3 regions of the Pontibacillus sp. ABV4_188 genome follow, and region 3 is predicted to be linked to each of the others. Evidence: riboswitches for the same ligand, from Rfam matches in the RefSeq annotation. Region 3 holds a riboswitch; each other region holds the start of a gene.

Region 1 (3,280 bases), 1.8 Mb from region 3:
GAGAAGTATGGTTTTAAGGTATCCGATCTTCTTGGGAATGACGAGCAGTGGACGTTACTAGAACAACCTGCTCCTGAACTTTGTGCAGATCGAGTGGACTATACATTAAGAGATATGTATCAGTATGGGCATATTGACAAGGAAGAAATCCATACTTTTTTGTCCAGCTTAAAGTGTTTTAACGGGAAAATGTATGTAGCAAATGCCGAAAGTGCGGAATGGTTTGTAGAGGTGTACTATAAGGAGGTCATTGATTTCTTTATGCATCCTTTGAACATTTTTGGCTACGATCGCCTTGCGCGTGCAGTACGTGCAGCTTTAGACGAAGGTGTCATTACATTCTATGATTTACAAAAGACAGATCGCGCGGTATTGGATCTACTACAATCTTGTAATAAAGAAAGTGTGCATAAATGGTTAGATCAACTCCATCAAACTGTTTCCGTGATCGAAAATCCTCAAGACTACGATCTACATAGAAAAGGCAAAGTCAGGCTTATTGATCCTTGCTTCATGAGCCGGGGGTAGTCTTATAAGGATTTCTGAACAATCTGAGAACGTGAAGCGGATGGGTCAAGAGGCATATGAAAAAGCCAAGAAAGGCGCTTATGTAAAAATAGTAAATGTGTAGGAGAGAGGTTACGCGCCTCTCTCTTTTATATCGATTAAGGTGTTAACGAACTAAAGTCATACACTAAAGAGTGCAAATTGTCAGAAATCATCTCGATTTTTATTTGTCCTTTCATTTTTTTAAGGAATAGATCCCAAAAGATAAGGGTATTTACCTACATAACCAATAGTAGGAGGGAACACCGGTGCCAAAAGCAGTATCAGGAAAGATCTCATTATGTATGTTAGCCATATTTGTAGGACAGTTACTTGCTCTCGCTATAGTAGCTTCTATGGAGGGACTGTTAACGATTGTAACGTTCTCTCATTTAACACGATATACAGCCATTATAGGACTGATTGCAGGGATCGTGGGAGTCATCCAAGAGAAAGGGAAGGGCAAAATTATTCCCATTTTGACGCTTCTACTAAGTGTAATCTTAGCTGCCTTTAATGGTTATCTGATGTTTATTTGGGGATAGTGAGGTATGCTACTAAAATAATAATAAAATTTTTAACTATTAAATTGTTAAAAATCCTTTGACAATTCTAATCGCCCCGTGTAATATATGGATTAACGAAAAACACATTTGAAAACAATCTTCTTATCCAGAGAGGTGGAGGGACTGGCCCTTTGAAACCTCGGCAACGGATTCTATTTAATTGGAACACCGTGCCAATTCCTTTAAGCTTAAGCTTAAAAGATGAGAAGAGACGGATCTACATATACGTAAATCCCCTCTTCTTATTATTTTAAGAAGAGGGGATTTTTTGTTTGCCAGAAAAGAAGAAAATAGGATACTTATAGCTTGTAAACCAAGTATTCCGATCTGTTTTTGAATATCAAAGGAGGCAGACAGCATGATTGAGTTACATAATATTGAGAAAGTGTACCAGAAGAACGATCAAACGATTCGAGCCGTTGACGGAGTCAATGTGTCTATTGATAAAGGAGCCATCTACGGTGTCATTGGCTTTAGTGGGGCAGGGAAAAGTACACTTCTCCGATGCGTCAATCTAATTGAACGCCCAACATCAGGAGAAGTGAGGCTAGACGGAGAGGACCTGACTCAGTTGCCAAAATCCAAGCTAAGAAAAGAAAGACGTCGTATCGGGATGATCTTTCAACATTTTAACTTACTAGAATCAAAGACGGTCTATCAAAACGTAGCTTTCCCCCTATTACTAGACGGACAAAAAGGCAAGAAAGTGGAAGGAAAAGTAAAAGAGCTCCTCGAGTTTGTCGGGTTAGCAGATCAGGCAGGAAAATACCCAGAAGAACTTTCAGGAGGACAGAAGCAGCGGGTGGGTATTGCAAGAGCACTCGTTCGATCTCCTGAAGTACTCCTTTGCGATGAGGCTACATCAGCTCTTGACCCTCAGACAACCGATTCGATTTTGGACCTTTTGAGACAAATTCGTGAAGAGTACCACATTACAATCCTAATGATCACACATGAGATGCAAGTTATTCGAGAGATTTGCGACAGGGTAGCTGTTATGGAAGATGGAAAAGTGATTGAGGAAGGAACAGTTTTTGATATCTTCTCTAGCCCTACGCATCAGACAACGAAGAACTTTGTAAGCTCGGTTATGAACGATAAGATTCCTGAATCGATTCTACAAGCCTTAGACAGTACGCGCCACGTTTACAGGGTGACGTTCCTAAGAGAACAAGCTTCAGAGCCTATTCTTTACCGGGCTGCCACTCAGCATCATGTTGAAGTGAACGTGTTATATGGGCAAATTACTGAACTACAGGGTGAACCATTTGGAAGCTTAATTGTCGAATTTATTGGTGGAGAAAAAGAGATCTTTAAAGCTCTTCACTCTATCCAGCAGTCTGTAACAGTGAAAGAGGTGACGCGAGATGCAAGTTGATTTAGCCACATTTTGGCCTAAGATTTTAGAAGCGACACAAGAGACGATTGTTATGGTAGCTATCGCTTTACTGTTTGCAATTGTGATTGGCTTACCCCTTGGGATATCTCTTGTTGTAACAAGAAAGAATGGACTACTTGAGAACGGTCCTTTATTTAAAGTGTTAAACGGTATTGTGAACTTCTTTCGATCAATTCCGTTCATTATCTTATTAGTAGCGATCTTACCGGTTACACGGTTTATCGTTGGTACCTCAATCGGAACTGCAGCAGCCGTTGTTCCTCTTGTGTTCTTTTCGGCGCCTTATATTGCTCGGTTAGTTGAAAGTAGCTTGCTAGAGGTTAACCCAGGTGTTGTGGAAGCGGCAGAATCGATGGGGGCAACGCCTTGGCAAATCATTTACCGTGTCTTTTTACCAGAGGCATTAAGTTCTCTTGTCTTAAACATTACGATTGCAACCATTGGCTTAGTCGGTGCATCAGCAATGGCTGGCTTTGTTGGAGGCGGTGGTCTTGGTGACTTAGCTATTTCTTATGGATACCAACGATTTGAAACGAATGTGATGATCGTAACTGTCATTTTGCTCGTCGTCATTGTACAGACGGTGCAAACGTTAGGAAATTACATTTCAAAAGCTGTACGCAGACGATAAAGGAGGAAATTACATATGAAGAAAAAAATGATTCTATTCATAGCACTATTAGTAACAGTAGGAGCCGCCCTAGCAGGGTGTGGTAGCACAGAGGCTCAAGGAGATGAGGAGACGACGACCGTTAAGATCGGTTTAAAT
Region 2 (3,280 bases), 1.4 Mb from region 3:
GTACTCATCAAATCAGCTTGTTCTGGGTTAGGCCAAGAATGACTAGCAATTAAAGTAGCTAATCCAAAGATATACCCAAACGCGAACGTTTTACGATCCAATTGAACGGCCGAGAAGACAGCAATAAACAGTAAAATTAAGTCACCTGAAAGAGAACCACCTTCTACATAGATTAATAATCCGTAACCAATGATCGGCATACTCACTGCCACGTAAGAAAAGATTCTTGGTTTATGTAAGACACGTTGAAGAACAAAGAGCAAAATCCAAAACAATGCCAACTCCGTTCCATAAATCGACGAGCGAAAAAGAGCCCCATCTTGTAAAGATAAGGATAGCGCTGACAACATAGCTACACTATATGTCGAGGTCATCAACACATTTTTCTTTTTTACATCTTGTAAACGCATTTCCGTAACATTCATAAATACTGTACCTCCAGAAGATGTCTTTTTCTTTTTATCGACAGCTTAGAGCGTACAATTAAGAGAATATGGCAAATTTTGTAGAACACAAATTATGATATAGTTAGAAAGGAATTCCTCTTCTATGATCTCTAATACAGTAACCCTTATCCTATTAGCTATTGTTACATTTATTTTTGTATCATTAATGATTAGCTCCATAACCAACGGAATCACCCCAACCCCTACCCAACTAAGCGTGAAGCAAGAAGTTATAAGACAAGCAAAACCATACGATCCTTCTACAATTGCTGATTTTGGAGCTGGATGGGGAACAATGGCTTTTGCTTTTGCAAAAGAATTTAAAAGTGCTAAAGTGTACGCCTATGAAACATCCTTCATCCCATTCATTTATATGAAAGGAATGGTTCGTGTTAGAGGGGTCTCTAATGTAGTTGTCATTAAAAAAGATTTCCTTACCGTTTCCCCTGATCAATTCGACCTTATTTATTGTTACCTATATACCAAAGCTATGAGAGAACTTTCAATAACACTGCCTGACTATAGCGGAGTTGTTATTTCTAACACCTTTTCCTTACCTGGAATAACTCCCTCTTCTTCCGTTCAAGTCAGTTCATGGAATACGACGACGCCTATTTATATATACCTTACATAAAAGGAAACCTAAGTACAAACGACACCGTCTAAGAATAGATGCTAAAAGAACAAGTTAAAGGAAGGTGAGCAAGTGAAGACTACTTTTCTATTTATAGTTGGACTTACATTTGCGATCATTGGGTATTTTGAAAATACCACATGGTTTACGCTGATTTGTTATGCAGTTGCAGCTACATGCTTTATTATCCTAGCTTTAACAAAAATTAAGCTAGACAAAGAAAAAAGCGATACGAAACGTTATGAATAACGCTTTGTATCGCCTTTTTGAATGAGTATGTAACCTGCCACCTCAAACGGATGGTTAAGTTCCCGCAGTCGTATCGATTACGAGGTGGCATTAAAATTAAAGTATCATATGTTTTCAATAAATACAAGTCAGGCTGTCTTAGCCAATTCCGCAAGAAACAGAGCCATTCTTCTGAAGATACTTCTGATGGTACTCTTCAGCATCGTAGAAGTCTGTAACTTCATTAACTTCTGTAACAATCTCACTCTTGAAGATGCCTTTGTTGTTCCATTCCGTGATCTTATCAACTGCAATCGCTTGTTGGTCTTCTGTGGCAAAGATAACGGAACGATACTGAGAACCAACGTCTTCACCTTGACGATTACGTTGAGTAGGATTGTGACATTCAAAGAAATGGTCTACAAGTTCACTATAGGAAATCACGCTTGGATCAAATTCAACTTTCGTTGCTTCCGCATGACCCGTTCCCCCTGCTTTCACTTGTTGGTAAGAAGGGTTTGCAACCGTGCCTCCCATGAACCCAACGCGCGTCGCTTTCACACCTTTAATTCGTTCAAAATAAGCCTCTACTCCCCAAAAACATCCTGCTGCAAATACTGCTGTTGCCATTCTCATCTCTTCCTTTCTTAAAACGACACTTCTTTCTTCGAGAGTACGATCACGGCCTCTTACATATAGAAGAGCCCTCTCTTTTATCCAAGAAAGGGCTCGTAAGTGTATATCCGTACGATCCTCTCATCTTCCAAGAACATATTGTTCCTGCAGGAATTGGCACCGTTCTCGTCGATTGTATACATCGACTGGATGGTTGCCGGGCATCAAAGGGCCAGTCCCTCCGCCTCTCTGGATAAGAAGTTTATCGCTATTTGAATTTTATGTTATCCCAAATCATACATGATCTCATTAGCGAAGTAAAGTGGTAAGCACCTATTTTTTTCGATCGTTAAAATTTTCTGATAATATATGATATGATAGGCTTACTTGCTACGCAAGCTTTTATCAACTTTTGTATCCTCATTATATAAAGTGGACATCGCTTTTATGCATGACCATTAGACTTTTTATGAATAATGAGGTCTTCATTATAGGGCGGACTCCCTTACATAATGTCCCATTAAATAGTAAAGGAGTTTTTTCAAAATGGTTAAAGCAATTTCAACAAACAACGCACCAGAAGCAATCGGCCCTTACTCTCAGGCAATTGACCTTGGACAGATCGTATTCGTATCGGGACAAATCCCACTAAACCCTAGCACGATGGAAATTGTTTCAGACGATGTGAGCGAACAAACGACACAAGTGATGAAGAACGTTGGAGCGATCCTAGAAGAAGCAGGCCTTAACTACGCGCATATTGCTAAAGCGAATATTTATCTTGCTTCTATGGAAGACTTCCAAACGGTAAATGAAATCTATGCCAGCTTCCTTCAAGAACCTTACCCAGCACGAGCTGCCATTGAAGTCAGTCGTCTGCCCAAAGACGTTAAAGTCGAAGTAGAAGTAATCGCCCACCGCTCAGACGCTTAATGCATCCGCAATTGTTTGAGGAACGTTTCCGTCGGCTTTAGTAGAGCATAAGGTGGGCCTGGAAATCACTCGCTTTCCGCGGGCGAGCTGTCGAGCTTCCTCGTTCGCTTCGCTCTCTGCGGGATCTCGTCTAGCTCTCTCTCCCGCAGGAGTCTCGCAATTTCCAGGCCCACCTTCACCAAAAAAGGAGAGACGGAAACTTGCCATATATGGGAGGAGAGGGGCTTAAGATCACCTGTAATAAGCGGTCCGTTCATCCAACTCACGTCAGGGCTTGCTGTGGGACGACGAGACTCCCGCGGGGTGAGGAGCCTAGGTAAGACCCCGGACGGAGCGTCAGCGAAGGAGGAGGCTTACCAGCTCCCCGCAGGAAAGCGAGTTGTCCCACAGCAAGCCCTATCCCCAATATGGTAGAGGACCACCC
Region 3 (3,280 bases):
TCTGTATCTGATTCTGTCTCAAATGTATATCCTTGTTTTTGAAGGTCTTCACGTAGTTCCACATAATTGTAAATTTCTCCGTTAAACACCATCCAAATCTTTTCATCATCATAGCTAAGAGGCTGATGGCCACTTTCGATATCAATTATACTTAAACGGCGAAAGCCAAAAGATATGTAATCATCATGATAATACCCTTCATCATCAGGGCCACGATGAGTGATAATATCGTTTCTTCGCTTAAAAGACTGCTTCTGTTCTTCATCTACTGGAGATGGAACATCTCGAATAACACCAATAAAACCGCACATACGAAGATCCTCACTTTCATTCTCACTTTGCTATTTCAGTTTATCACAAAATGGGTGTAATTGGCAGAGACCCACGGTACCCTTAAGGTGTCGAACAGGTTCTCTTTAAATTGTTTTTATACTTCACAGATATTCGTTTTACCCGTGAATTTAAAGTCGGTAACGTCTGAGTCAAAAAAACATGATTTTGACAGACTATAATAGTTTATCATGTTTTCACATAAGGGAGGGCAACGATTACAATTCAATTAAAAAAATGCCAGCGAAACAAAAAAGAGCACAGAATTGCTATGCAAATCCATGCTCCCACCTATACTTATAAGTTTGCTAGTTGCTTTAATTCTTCTGCTTTATCTGTTTGCTCCCATGGGAACTTAACGTCCGTGCGGCCAAAGTGACCGTATGCCGCAGTGTCACGGTAGATTGGGCGACGAAGATCTAGCATTTTAATAATACCAGCTGGACGAAGGTCAAATTTCTCACGTACAGCTTCAACTAACGCCTCTTCTGAGACTTTCCCTGTACCAAATGTATTGATTGAAATTGACACAGGTTGCGCCACGCCAATGGCATAGGCTAATTGAACTTCACAAGAATCTGCTAATCCAGCAGCTACAATGTTTTTAGCAACATAACGAGCTGCATAAGCGGCGGAACGGTCAACTTTAGTAGCGTCTTTACCACTGAAAGCTCCCCCGCCGTGACGTGCATATCCTCCGTACGTATCTACAATAATTTTACGGCCTGTTAAACCAGCATCCCCTTGAGGTCCACCGATTACAAAACGACCTGTTGGATTAATGAAGTATTTTGTTTGTTCATCAAGCAGCTCTGCAGGAACAATTGGAGCAATAACTTGCTCTTTAAGATCCTTTTGAATTTGCTCTAGCGTTATTTCTGGGTGATGCTGCGTGGAGATGACAATTGTGTCAATACGAACAGGACGGTCTTGTTCATCATACTCTACAGTAACCTGGGTTTTACCATCAGGGCGTAGGTAAGGAACTGTTTCATCGTTGCGCACGTCAGATAAACGTTTCGCCAATTTGTGAGCTAAAGAGATCGGAAGGGGCATAAGTTCAGGCGTTTCATTATTCGCATAACCAAACATTAGACCCTGGTCTCCTGCACCAATATTCTCAATTTCCTTATCAGTCATTTGACCTTCTCGTGCTTCAAGAGCTTCATTTACTCCAGCTGCAATGTCTGGTGATTGTTCATCAATTGCTGTAAGTACTGCACATGTTTCTGCATCAAAGCCATATTTAGCACGTGTATAGCCAATATCCTTAATTGTATTACGCACGATTGATTGGATGTCTACGTACGTATTTGTTGAAATTTCTCCTGAAACGAGAACTAATCCTGTTGTAACTGTCGTTTCACATGCTACACGAGCGTTCGGATCATTTTTTAAGATTTCATCTAATATGGCATCAGAAATTTGGTCACAGATTTTGTCAGGGTGCCCTCCTGTAACTGATTCTGATGTAAACAAGCGGCGGTTTGCAGCCATTCCCTCAAACTCCTCCTTTAAAATACTCTTATCTTTGAGACGGAACTCATCACCCAGCTATCTATTCAGAAAAAAGTAAACCAGAGTTATGTAAATTCTTTTATAAATGAATTTACACCGATCTATTCACCTGGAACAGTTTCGTATATTGTAAACGAATGAAAAAAATACATGAGAAAACGTCGAAATTCGCTACACTTAGCAAATGTCGATGACTTTCAAAATACCTTAGAAAGCGTTTAGAAACCTTTCGAAAGTATAAAAAATCCCTTCCCATAACGAGCAAAGGGAAAGGGTCCATTCGCTCTTATCGTTCAAGGAGATCTTCCTTGCATCAGGTTAGCACCTTTTCATTTAAGGATGACGGTTGCTGGGTTTCATAGGGCCTGTCCCTCCACCTTCTCTGGATAAGATAGTTTCCGTTCGCGACTTATCATAACGTTTTAACCCTTATATGTCAACTGAATATAGCGTTATCATCGCTTTATTGAATGGTCAGGGAACCACTTTTTTCACTTAATTGTAATCATGCGATGTCTAACACTTAAATTTATTGATGAACGGGGTTACTGGTCACAAATGTCTTTAGAAAGAAACATTAAATCAAGGAAAAAGGTGAGTTGAGATCGAAGTAATATATGATAGAAGTAAAGCACTTGTGCATTTTTCCATCTCCCCATTTCAAAATTAACAATAATGAAAGTATTTCATCTTTTCTTTTATTTTAACAGTCACAATTTTGCCGTAATTTCATTATAAAATAGTATGGACTAATAAAATGAATGTGTTATACTAATGACACATTGAGTCTAAACCTATTCAACTGACTGTATAGAAATAAAAGCAGAAAAGGTTAGATCTCAACTCGGATACGTCATTAAGATTGATTTTATTATGTACACTATCAAAGACAAAAAATATTAAATAAAGGCAGGTTCTTGAGCATGAATACGGTGAATCAAGCGTCCATAATTAAAGAATTACTTACACAACCTAATGTATCAACCAATTTGTGTGTGGGAGAACTCGTTGAAAAGGTTCTTCAACGTAACGAGGGGACACTCACAGCTACAGGAGCGATCAGAGCCGAAACAGGACGTTACACCGGCCGATCCCCTCAAGATAAGTTCATTGTAAAAGACGAGGTTTCAAAGGACACAGTTGATTGGGGATCGGTGAACCAACCCATATCGGAAGCAATCTTTGAAAACCTATATCATAAAGTCGTAGATTTTCTGAAAGAAAAAGAAGAAGTATTTATTTTCAACGGATTTGCAGGAGCAGATGAACGTTACCGTTTACCCATTCAAGTCATCAATGAATTTGCTTGGCATAACTTGTTCGCCCACCAACTTTTCATACGCCCTACTGAGGATGAATTGGCCGAACATGTAAGCGAATTCACAATAGTGTCAGCTCCTTCCTTTAAAGCAGATCCCGCTCAAGATGGCAC

What was found. A riboswitch is a leader RNA that binds a small molecule or an ion and turns the genes downstream of it on or off. The one in region 3 is predicted to bind S-adenosylmethionine.
Region 1: it holds a riboswitch for S-adenosylmethionine, as region 3 does, so the genes downstream of both, ACYX4O_RS06510 (methionine ABC transporter ATP-binding protein) here and metK (methionine adenosyltransferase) in region 3, are expected to answer to the same signal.
Region 2: it holds a riboswitch for S-adenosylmethionine, as region 3 does, so the genes downstream of both, msrA (peptide-methionine (S)-S-oxide reductase MsrA) here and metK (methionine adenosyltransferase) in region 3, are expected to answer to the same signal.

What each region holds. Positions count from the first base shown of each region.
Region 1 is NZ_CM149975.1:1,287,591-1,290,870, forward strand. It holds partial or broken gene ACYX4O_RS06500 (HD domain-containing protein) at 1-631, shown strand, start outside; gene ACYX4O_RS06505 (hypothetical protein) at 816-1,091, shown strand; SAM riboswitch class I at 1,212-1,320, shown strand; gene ACYX4O_RS06510 (methionine ABC transporter ATP-binding protein) at 1,471-2,490, shown strand; gene ACYX4O_RS06515 (methionine ABC transporter permease) at 2,480-3,142, shown strand; gene ACYX4O_RS06520 (MetQ/NlpA family ABC transporter substrate-binding protein) at 3,158-3,280, shown strand, end outside.
Region 2 is NZ_CM149975.1:424,935-428,214, reverse strand. It holds gene ACYX4O_RS02285 (methyl-accepting chemotaxis protein) at 1-425, opposite strand, end outside; gene ACYX4O_RS02280 (hypothetical protein) at 550-1,080, shown strand; gene ACYX4O_RS02275 (hypothetical protein) at 1,153-1,329, shown strand; gene msrA (peptide-methionine (S)-S-oxide reductase MsrA) at 1,468-1,938, opposite strand; SAM riboswitch class I at 2,062-2,183, opposite strand; gene ACYX4O_RS02265 (RidA family protein) at 2,470-2,856, shown strand.
Region 3 is NZ_CM149975.1:3,117,716-3,120,995, forward strand. It holds gene asnB (asparagine synthase (glutamine-hydrolyzing)) at 1-311, opposite strand, end outside; gene metK (methionine adenosyltransferase) at 628-1,827, opposite strand; SAM riboswitch class I at 2,132-2,241, opposite strand; gene pckA (phosphoenolpyruvate carboxykinase (ATP)) at 2,772-3,280, shown strand, end outside.